DNA from 2 places in the Nocardioides sp. NBC_00163 genome. Region 1 is predicted to be linked to the other one. Evidence: riboswitches for the same ligand, from Rfam matches in the RefSeq annotation. Region 1 holds a riboswitch; the other holds the start of a gene.

The links. A riboswitch is a leader RNA that binds a small molecule or an ion and turns the genes downstream of it on or off. The one in region 1 is predicted to bind S-adenosylmethionine.
Region 2: linked by a shared signal. The riboswitch ahead of thrC (threonine synthase) and the one ahead of OG801_RS06795 (aminotransferase class V-fold PLP-dependent enzyme) in region 1 are both predicted to bind S-adenosylmethionine.

What each region holds. Positions count from the first base shown of each region.
Region 1 is NZ_CP108155.1:1,413,073-1,418,714, reverse strand. Features, by position in the region: gene OG801_RS06810 (transglycosylase domain-containing protein) at 1-1,246, shown strand, start outside; gene OG801_RS06805 (TetR/AcrR family transcriptional regulator) at 1,320-1,955, shown strand; gene OG801_RS06800 (CocE/NonD family hydrolase) at 1,952-3,565, shown strand; SAM riboswitch class IV at 3,652-3,765, shown strand; gene OG801_RS06795 (aminotransferase class V-fold PLP-dependent enzyme) at 3,809-5,146, shown strand; gene OG801_RS06790 (biotin/lipoate A/B protein ligase family protein) at 5,184-5,642, shown strand, end outside.
Region 2 is NZ_CP108155.1:2,267,469-2,273,110, forward strand. Features, by position in the region: gene OG801_RS10900 (SGNH/GDSL hydrolase family protein) at 1-531, opposite strand, end outside; gene thrC (threonine synthase) at 573-1,844, opposite strand; SAM riboswitch class I at 1,856-1,995, opposite strand; gene OG801_RS10910 (GlxA family transcriptional regulator) at 2,083-2,994, opposite strand; gene OG801_RS10915 (isochorismatase family protein) at 2,991-3,542, opposite strand; gene lon (endopeptidase La) at 3,611-5,642, opposite strand, start outside.

The DNA.
Region 1 (5,642 bases):
GGCGACCGCGGCCAAGACCGTGAAGCCGAAGAACCGGAAGGCGTACGTCAAGGGCGACCCCGAGCAGAAGAACGCCCTGCACGTGGCGACCGCCTCGGTCGACGTCGAGTCCGGAGCGCTGCTCGGCTTCTACGGTGGCCAGGACTACCTCGACAGCCAGCACAACTGGGCCGCGACCGGTGGTCACGCCGGGTCGACGATGAAGGCCTTCGCCACTGCGGCGGCCATCGCGAAGGGCTACTCGCTGAACTCGACGTGGGCGGGTGACTCGCCGTTCACGACCTACGCCGGCTCCGAGGTGGTCAACGAGGGTGAGCAGGCCGGGATCGCGGACGGGATGGACTACGGCCAGCACATCACGATGCTCAAGGCGATGGAGCAGTCGGTGAACACGGCCTTCATCGACATGACCGAGTCGATGGGTGGCCCCGAGGAGGGCCGCAAGGCGATCTACGACACCGCGGTCGCCGCGGGGGTCGCCCCGGCGAAGGCGAACCCGAAGTTCCCGGGGATCCCCAGCACCACCACCGACTTCGACCACAAGGCCGACGACCGGATCGCCCTCGGCCGCGCCAACGTCAGCCCGATCAACATGGCCAACGCCTACGCCACGATCGCCAACGGCGGCTACCGCCACGACGTACACGTGGTGAAGAAGGTCCGCGACCGCGCCGGCAACGTCCTCTACAGCTGGAACGGCCGGAAGAACGCCCGGCACGCGATCTCCGAGGACATCGCCGCCGACGTGACGTACGCGATGCAGGGCGTGGTGCAGAGCGGCTCTGGCCAGAAGGCCCAGAGCATCGGCCGGCCGGTGGCCGGCAAGACCGGCACCGGCACCTGCACCAACGCGCAGTACGTCTGCTCGTCGTGGTTCGTCGGGTTCACGCCGCAGATCGCCACCTCGGTCCGCTATTCGCGCGGCAACGGTGAGGGGAAGCTCGACGGCGGCTGGATGCCGTCCTACTTCGGCGCCGACTATCCCACCGAGACCTGGGCGGCCATCATGGCGAAGGCCATGGAGGGCAAGGAGGTCGAGAACTTCCCCGAGCCCGTCTACGTCGACGGCCAGGATCCCGAGACCGGACACGAGGAGGAGCTGATCGCTCCGCCCGCTCCGCCGGAGGAAGAGGACGACGGCGAGGAGTGCGACCCGGTCTCGGAGTTCTTCGGCACCTGCGACGGCGAGGGCGACGGCGAGGGCGGCTGGGGAGACGGCGGCAACCCCTGGGAAGGCCGTCCGTGATGTGAGCTGAGGCGTACGCCTAAGTTTTTCGCGACACTTGTGAATTAATTAACACGTGTCTAGGATCGCGCTCATGGAGTTCGAGCTGGCCGCGGCCACCCCAGCCAAGGATCGCCGCGTCCGGCGTTCGCGGGCGGCGCTGATCCAGGCCGCAATCGCCCTGGTGACCGAACGGGGCACGGCTGCGATTCCGATCTCCGACATCGCGTCGGCGGCGGACGTGAGCCGGCAGCTGGTGTACCAGCACTTCGGCGATCGCGACGCCCTGCTGCTCGAAGGCGCGCTCGACCTGGCCAGGACCGGGCTGCTGCCACGTTTCGCAGAAGCGTCGGCGGAAGGGCGCGAGCGTGCGCTGGCCATGACGCGGCACTTCGCCGAGCATCGCGTCTTCTACCGGGCGATGCTGAACAGCTCCAGCGCCCATGCGCTGACCAAAGCACTCAGCGGCCTGATCCTCCCGGTCAACCGGCGTGCCGTGGAGGCGCACTTCGCGGAGGGCCACGACCCGCAGCAGCTCGATGACCTGGCGGTCTTCATCACTGGCGGCGGGGCCGCCTTCATCAACGCCTGGGTGACCGACGCGGAGGACCCGCTCGACCCCGAGGACCTCGCCGACCGACTCATCGGGCTGCTCGGCATCATCACCGCCGCAGTGCGCCAGACGGCTGCTTCCGACGTGCCCGTGCTGAAGAAGGAGACCGACCGATGAGCCTCATGAGTCACATCATCCAGCGCCAGATGAAGCTTTCCGAGCCACTGACGCGGAAGGTCGTCGTCGACCGCGACCTGCGCGTTCCGATGCGCGACGGCGTGGAGCTGCTGGCCGATCGCTGGACGCCGAAGGGCGGCGCGGAGGGCCTGCCGACCGCGCTCGTCCGGTGCCCGTACGGCCGTTCTGGCTTCTTCGGCGCGATCATGGCCCGCCCGCTCGCCGAGCGCGGCTACCAGGTGCTGATCCAGAGCGTCCGCGGCGGCTTCGGCTCCGGTGGCGTCATGGATCCCATGCTCCAGGAGCGCGAGGACGGCCTGGACACGTTGGACTGGGTGATCGAGCAGCCCTGGTTCGGCGACTCCATGGTGCTGGTCGGCATCAGCTACCTGGGCTATGTGCAGTGGGCAGTTGCCGACAGCCTGCCGCCGCAGGTCAAGGCCATGATCCCGGTGGTCACCGAATCGGCGCTGACGAGTGAGTTCATGCGCGCCGACGGCCGTTCGTTGGAGCTGCCGCTCGAGTGGGGCGCGCTGGTCGCCACCCAGGAGCGCCCCTTCGCGATGTTCCGCAGGAACGCCCAGACCAAGAAGACGGCCGCTGCCCTGCGCGTGCTGCCTCTGCAGGATATGGACGTCGCGGCCACCGGCGAGCGTTCGCAGTACATCCAGGACGTTCTCGCCCATGATGCCGACGATCCGCACTGGGACGGCATCGACCACCGCCATCGGGTCGCCGGCACGCTTGCGCCGGTCAGTTCCATCGGCGGCTGGTACGACGTCTTCCTGCCGGGTCAGCTGCGGGACTTCGCGATTCTTCAGGACGCCGGCAAGCCGGCCCGGCTCACTGTCGGGCCCTGGACCCATGTGGACCTGACGATTCCTGGAGCGGCCGAAGCGGTCGACTTCGGCCTGGCATACGCGCGCGGCGAGGAGCCGGCCGAACGGGCACCGGTGCGGTTGTTCGTGATGGGCGAGGACGCCTGGCGCGACTTCGAGTCCTGGCCGCCGAAGGGCTATGAGCCGCAGCGTCTCCACCTCCAGAGCGACGGTGGTCTGTCGGTGAGTACCCCGGACGACTCGGATCCCGACCGCTATCACTACGACCCGGCCGATCCGACCCCGGCGGCCGGGGGCATCAGCATCAGCCACGGCGGCCGCGTCGACAACGGGGCCGTGGAGGCCCGGTCCGACGTGCTCACCTACACCACGACGGTGCTCGACGAGGACGTCGAGGTCGTCGGCGAGGTCAGTGCCGAGATCTGGTTCCGGTCGAGCCTCGCGTACGCCGACGTCTTCGTGCGGCTCTGCGATGTCGACGAGGAGGGCCGCTCCCACAACGTCTGCGACGGACTCATCGGTCTGACGGGCGCCGACGAGCTCACCTGCGCGACCGTGCGGCTCTGGCCCACGGCGTACCTGTTCAAGCGCGGCCATCGGATCCGCGTGCAGGTCTCCAGCGGTGCCTTCCCGCGCTACGCCCGTAATCCCGGGACCGGGGAGCCGCTCGCCACCGCCACGACGCTCCTGGCTGCCGACCAGACGGTCCACCACGATCCAGAGCATCCTTCGGCGCTGATCCTGCCGGTTCGCGCCGTTCCGGCCACCTAGGCGCGTCCAATATGTAGGACAAGCGTCCATAGTTCGAGACGTACGGTTTGCGGGGCCTCTCCGTCTCCGGCACCATCTTCGGCGAAGGTCACGACTGCCAGCGCGAAGCCCCGGCTTGCTGGCGGGCAACCCTCCCACGCGGTGGGGTGCTCCGGGTGACGACCAGGCCCTCGCCGAGGTGGCGCGGGCAAGCGCGTGCTTCGCCGGGTAGCCCTGGGGAGCCATGACCCGAAGGGTGCCCCCATGTCCCTGCTTCCGCTCGTCGGCTCGAACACGCAGGTCCCGCTGCTGGACGGAACGACCACGACGTACGCCAACCTCGATGTCGCCGCCTCGGCGCCGGCGCTGCAGAGCGTGGCCGACCGGGTGGCCGAGGTCCTGCCCTGGTACGCCTCGGTGCATCGCGGCGCCGGCTACCTGTCCCAGGTCTCGACCGCCCTCTACGAGGAGTCGCGGGCGACGATCGGCGCCTATGTCGGCGCCCGCGAGGACGATGTCACCGTCATCACCCGCAACACCACCGACTCGGTGAACCTGCTCGCCGGCTGCGTACCCGGCCGGGTGCTCGTCCTCGACATCGAGCACCACGCCAACCTGCTCCCGTGGCGCCGCGTCGAGGCCGGTGTCACCGTGGTCGCCGGCCGGGACACCCTCGCCGGCACCATCGACGCCCTCGCCGGCGAGCTGGCCCGCGACAGCTTCGCCCTGGTCGCGATCACCGGCGCCTCCAATGTCACCGGTGAGGCGCTGCCGGTCGCCGAGATCGTCACCCTGGCCCACGCCCACGGCGCCCGGGTCCTCGTCGACGGCGCCCAGCTGCTCGCCCACCGCCACTTCTCGCTGGCCGCGACCGGCGCCGACTACGTCGTCCTCTCCGGCCACAAGCTCTACGCCCCCTACGGCGCCGGCGCCCTGGTCGGGCGCCGCGACTGGCTCGACGTCGGCACCCCCTATCTCGCCGGGGGAGGGGCCGTCGATGACGTCACTCACGCGTCGGAGGTCGAGCTTGTCGAGACCACGTGGCAGCCCGCCCCCGCACGCCACGAGGGCGGTTCGCCCAACGTCATCGGCGCCGCGGCCCTGGCCGCCGCCTGTACGACTCTCGGTGGCCTCGAGCCCGCCGAGCTGGACCGCCACGAGGCGTCACTGAGGGGGCGTCTCGTGGCCGGCCTGTCCGCGCTGGAGGGTGTGGATGTTCTGCGCTTGTGGCCCGACTCCGAGGAGCCGGTCGGGGTTGTCACATTCACGGTCGACGGCATCGAACCCGGCCGGGTCGCGGCCTACCTCTCCGCCGAGCACGGTCTGGGCGTACGCGACGGCCGGTTCTGCGCCCAGCCGCTCCTCAAGCGCCTCGGGCTCACCGCCGGCGCGGTCCGCGCGAGCATCGGGATCGGGACCTCGGTCGCGGACGTGGACCGGCTGGTGGCCGGAGTACGCGCTCTTCTCGCGGGTGACGTCAGGGGCGACTACGTCCTCGTCGACGGGGCCTGGACGCTCGCCGAGGACCCGCGCCCGCTCGTCGGACCGGCCGGTCTGACCCGCCTGGCCGACACCGCCGGCTCGTGCGGAGCGGCGGTCTAGCCGGGATGATTCGGGGCGCTCACGGTGTTGAGAAATTGTGAGCGAAAGAGTGCATGGCGAGCGGAAGGTACGCGGCGGCAAGCTGGTCGTCGTCGACGCGACAGTCTCCGTTGACACGATCATCGACGTCGTCCTCTCGGGCGACTTCTTCCTGGAACCCGACGAGGCGCTGGGCTGGCTGACCGAGGCGCTGGAGGGGCAGTCCGTCGACGTCTCCATCGACCAGCTGACGGCGGTGCTCGACGTCGCCGCCCGTGATGCCGAGCTGGTCGGCTTCGGCACCCGCGACGTCGCCCTGACGGTGCTGCGCGCGTTGGGCCGGGCCACGACCTGGGACGACCTCGACCTCGAGATCGTCGAGACCGGGCCGCTCGCGCCGAAGATGCAGATGGCGCTCGACGAGGTCATCGTCCGCCAGGTCGCCGAGGGTCGCCGCGCCCCCAACCTGAGGTTCTGGGACTGGGCCAGCAGCGCGGTCGTGATCGGCAGCTACCAG
Region 2 (5,642 bases), 850 kb from region 1:
ACGCTCGCGCAGCGCGTCGATGACCTCCCCCAGCACCCGGGTGGAGTCCTTCTGCGGCACCCGGTGGGTGACGTCGTTGCCACCGACGATGACCACCGCCACATCGGGCCGGTAGCCCTTCGGCAGCGACTCGAGCTGCGCGGGGAGCATCGACGTCTCGGCCCCGACCACGGCAGCCGTACGCAGCCGCACCGGCCTCAGCAGAGCCTTGGCCGTGCCCTTGGCCAGCCGCGCGCCGAGGGTGCCGCTTCTGGTCTCCGCGCCCAGCCCGGCGGCGATCGAGTCGCCGAGGACGAGGAGCTCGACCGGCGTACCTCCGTAGGCCTTCTTGTAGACCTTGTCGGCGTCGATCGCCTCCTCACCGAGGGGCTTGCCGATCACGTCACGCGCGTGCGCCGCCTGTCTCTTCAGCAACGTCACGAACCCGGCACCGGCCGCCGCCCCCACCACACCGACTGCGCCGGCGACCCCGGCGGTGGCGGCGACCATGCCGAGCCACTTGGCCTCTTCACTCGTCTTCGTGGTGTTCACATTCCTTAGGTGTACCCCACGGATGTGAACGCGAAATTAACCTACGCCTGAGAGAGCCCGGCTTCCTCGAACGCGTCGTAGTTGGGGGCGATGGTGGCGCGGGGGCCGACGATGCCGCTGACCGCGTCGAGCGTCTTGAGGCCATGGCCGGTGTTGATGATCACCGTCTCCAGGCTCGGGTCGAGGAGACCGTTGTCGACGAGCTTCTTGGTGACCGCGAGAGTGGTGCCGCCGGCGGTCTCGGTGAAGATGCCCTCGGTGCGGGCCAGGAGCACGATCGCTGCGCGGATCTCGTCGTCGGTGACCTCCTCGACAGCACCACCGGAGGAGCGGGTGGCGTCGAGGACGTAGATGCCGTCGGCCGGGTTGCCGATGGCCAGCGACTTGGCGATCGTGTCGGGCTTGACCGGGCGGATGGCGTCCACACCGGCCTTGAACGCGGTCGCGACCGGGTTGCAGCCGGTCGCCTGGGCGCCGAAGATCCGGTAGGGCTTCTCCTCGACCAGACCGAGCTTGATCAGCTCCTTGAAGGCCTTGTCGACCTTGGTCAGCTGGGATCCGGAGGCCACCGGGATGACGATCTGGTCGGGCAGGCGCCAGCCGAGCTGCTCGGCGATCTCGAAGCCGAGCGTCTTGGAGCCCTCGGCGTAGAAGGGACGTACGTTGACGTTCACGAACGCCCAGCCCTCCTCCTCCGCGGCGATCTCCTGGGCCAGCTTGTTGACGTCGTCGTAGTTGCCGTCGACGGCGATCAGGTTGTCGGTGAAGATGGCGGAGTTGACCTGCTTGGGCTGCTCGAGGTTGCTCGGGATGAAGACCGCGGTCGGGATACCGGCTCGCGCTCCCGCCGCCGCCACCGCGTTGGCCAGGTTGCCGGTGCTCGGGCAGGCGAAGACCTTGGCGTCGAGCTCGCGGGCGGCGCTCAGCGCACAGGCGACCACGCGGTCCTTGAACGAGTTGGTCGGGTTGGTCGAGTCGTCCTTCACCCAGATCTTCTCGATGCCGAGCTCCCTGGCGAGGTTCTTCGCGTCCAGGAGCCGGGTGAAGCCGGGCTCGGTGTTGGGGCTCTGCTCGATGTCGTCGGGCACCGGCAGCAGGGCCTTGTAGCGCCAGATGTTGCGGGGTCCGGCCTCGATCTCCTCGCGGGTCACGGCCGGGAAGTCATAGGCCACCTCCAGTGGCCCGAAACACTCCGGACAGGCGTAATGCGGTCCGAGCTCGATCTGGTGCCCACACTCCCGGCACGACAGCGCCGAGGCGTTGCCGAACGCACCCTCGCGCAGGCCCTTCGTCTCCGTGGTCGCAGCGCTCATGAGAAACCTCCTCCTCATCTTCCCCGATCACGTCTCTCGCGCCGGGCCGGAATTAGCACCTGCTCCACGCCCTACCCGATGGCCGGGAGGAGGCTCGTGGTCGGTTGCCGGGACTTCACTGGGCCGTTCCCTCAGTCCCTCTCGATGAGCAGTAGCGATCGTACGGCAGGTATCCGCTGCCAAACACACCCGGGTTCCATTCCGTGGACCAGTCGTCCACCATCTGGGCATCGAGGGTCTAGCGAGCGCGGAGCCGGCGCAGCATCCGGGCATCGTCGAAGCCCACCGCACGGGCGGCCGACTCCATGGTGGTGCCGGCAGCCAGCAGATGGTCGGCCCGTTCACGGCGGAGAGCCTGTTGATAGCGGAGCGGGGTGAGGCCGGTCGCAGCTGCGAAGGCGCGGGTCAGGGTCCGTTCGCTCACCCCCGCGCCGTCCGCCAGAGCGGAGAGCGGAAGCGGCTCGGCGAACCGGGCGTCGATGACGTCCTGCACATGGTGGACGGTGTCGTCGAGATGGTTCCGGTGGCGCAGCAGGACGCTCTCCTGCGGCTGGTCGCCGTTGCGCCGCGCGTAGACGACCATGTCGCGGGCCACGCGAGCCGCCAGCGCCGGTCCGTGGCGCACCGCGAGCAGGTGCAGGCTCAGGTCGATGCCGCTGGCGATGCCGGCCGACGTCACGATCCGGTCATCGCTGGTGAAGAGCACGTCGCGCACCACCCGGGCCTTCGGGTAGCGCCGGGACAGTGCGTCCTGGAGATCGTGATGGGTGGTGCAGCGACGTCCGTCGAGGAGTCCCGCCTGCCCGAGGGCGTCGGCGCCGGCGCAGACGCTGGCCACCTCGCCCCCGGCGGCATGATGGGCACGCAGCCGCTCAGCGCTCTCGCGGGTGAGCCGGGGGCCGGCGACGAGGTCGTACGCCGCTCGCCAGCCCGGCACGACGAGCAGGTCACCGGGGTCGAGATCGGGCCATTCCGCGGCGGCCGTCAGAGGCAGCCCCTGCGCGGAGAGCACCTCCCCCGGCTCGGCGCCCGCGACGTACACGAGGTCGTAGGGGTGTCCCAGGCTGCCCGCGGCGTGGAACGCCTGTGCCGGCCCGGCGAGGTCGAGCAGATGTACGCCGGGCAGCAGCACGAACACGACGGCGCTCATGCTGCAGATGCTGCCACAGCCTCCAGATCGGCGATCGTCGCGATCTCGGCGAACCGGCCGCTGAGCACGAGCTTCGTACGCTCCACGACCTCCTCGGCCGACAGCCCGCCCAGCGGCTCGGTGGTGACCGCGTCGGCGACATAGGTGACCCGGTAGCCGAGGTCGGAGCCGATCCGCGCGGTGGTCTCGACGCACTGCTCGGCGCGGATCCCGCACACCACGAGCTCGGTGATCCCGCGCTCGGTCAGCACCTGCTGCAGGTTGGTCGTGGTGAAGGCGTTGTGGGCGGTCTTGCGCACCTCGACATCGCCTGGCTTCGGGCCGCTGAGCCCGTCGAGATAGCGCACGTGACCCGACTGCGGGTCGAAGACGCCGCCGCTGCCGGGCTCGGTATGGAGCACCCAGACCACCAGGTCGCCCGCGGCCCGCGCGAGGCTCACCAGCCGGTCGGCGCGCTCGGCGATGTCGGGGTGGAGGGTCTGCTGCCAGGACTCCCGCTGCCGGAAGGACTCCTGGATGTCGATGACGAGAAGGGCTCGGTTGCTCATGTGCCCAGTGTGCGAGCTGCCCGCTCGACGCACGAGGCATCAAGCGGGCAGCATCCGGAACGATCCGGTCAGGCAGCGGCAACCGTGCTCTGGGCGGTGACCCCTCCCTCGGCAGGCGCGAGGGCGCCACGTACGACATCCCTGACATCGCTCACCAGGTTGATCTTCAGGGCCTGCTTCACCTCGTCGGGGACCTCGTCCAGGTCGGGCTCGTTGCGCTGGGGTACGAAGACCTCGGTCAGGCCGGCTCGCTGGGCGGCGAGCAGCTTCTGCTTGAGGCCGCCGATGGGCAGCACCCGCCCGGAGAGCGAGACCTCACCGGTCATCCCGACCTCGCTGCGCACCGGGCGACCGGTCGCGAGAGAGGTGAGCGCGGTGACCATCGTGATGCCGGCGCTCGGGCCGTCCTTCGGGACCGCACCCGCGGGCACGTGGACGTGGAGCGATCGGTCGAGCACGGCCGGGTCGACGCCCAGTTCGGCGGCGTGCGAGCGGACGAAGGAGAGCGCGATCTGCGCGGACTCCTTCATCACCTCGCCGAGCTGGCCGGTGATGTTCAGTCCAGCCTGCCCCTCGGCCGAGGACGCCTCGATGAAGAGCACGTCCCCACCGAGCCCGGTGACGGCCAGTCCGGTGGCGACCCCCGGGACAGAGGTACGCTCCGCCGACTCCGGCGTGAACCGCGGCCGACCGACCAGGTCCTTGAGGTTGTCCAGGCCGATCTCGACGTGCTCCGCACCTGTCGCCAGCCGCGTCGCCACCTTGCGCAGCGCCTTGGCGATGAGCCGCTCGAGCTGGCGTACGCCTGCCTCACGGGTGTAGTTCGCGGCCAGCTCACGCAGGGCGTCGTCGGTCACCGTGGCCTCCTCCGAGGTCACCGCGGCGCGCTCGAGCTGCCGGGGCAGCAGGAAGTCACGGGCGATGGCGACCTTGTCGTCCTCGGCGTAGCCGTCGATCGTGACCAGCTCCATCCGGTCCAGCAGCGCCGACGGGATCTGCTCGACCACGTTGGCGGTGGCGATGAACAGGACGTCGGAGAGGTCCAGGTCGAGCTCGAGGTAGTGGTCACGGAAGGTGTGGTTCTGCGCCGGGTCGAGCACTTCCAGCAGCGCGGCGGCAGGGTCACCCCGATAGTCCGAGCCGACCTTGTCGACCTCGTCCAGGAGCACGACCGGGTTCATCGAGCCGGCCTCCTTGATGGCCCGCACGATCCGGCCCGGCAGCGCGCCGACGTAGGTGCGCCGGTGACCACGGATCTCGGCCTCGTCGCGGACACCGCCCAGCGCGACCCGGACGAACTTCCGTCCGAGCGAGCGCGCGACCGACTCCCCCAGCGAGGTCTTGCCGACTCCTGGCGGGCCGGCGAGCAGCACCACGGCACCTGAGCCACGGCCGCCGATCACCTGCAGGCCCCGCTCGGCACGTCGGGTCCGCACCGCCAGGTACTCCACGATCCGGTCCTTGACCTCCTCGAGGCCGTGGTGGTCGGCGTCGAGCACCTCACGAGCCGCGACCACGTCGGTCGAGTCCTCGGTCCGGACCGACCACGGCAGCTCCAGCACCGTGTCCAGCCAGGTGCGGATCCAGGCGGTCTCGGGGTTCTGCTCGGAACCACGCTCGAGCTTGTCGACCTCGCGCAGCGCGGCCTCGCGTACGGCCTCGGGGAGGTCGGCGGCCTCGACGCGGGCCCGGTAGTCGTCGGACCCCTCGGGCTCGCCCTCGCCGAGCTCCTTGCGGATCGCGGCGAGCTGCTGGCGCAGCAGGAACTCCCGCTGCGTCTTCTCCATGCCCTCGCGTACGTCCTCGGCGATCTTGTCGCTGACCTCGGACTCCGCGATGTAGTCCTTCGCCCAGGCGATCACCTTCTCGAGGCGCTCGGTGACGTCCGGCGTCTCCAGCAGCTCGCGCTTGGCGTCGTCGTCGAGATAGGGCGCGTAGCCGGCGGTGTCGGCGATCTCCGACGGCTCGGTGAGCCGGTTGACCTGGTCGATGACCGGCCAGGCCTCGCGACGCTGGAGCACCGCGACGACCAGCCGCTTGTACTCCTCGGCCAGCTCCTTCGCGTGCTCCGTGGTCGTCTCGGTGGCGGTCTCGACCTCG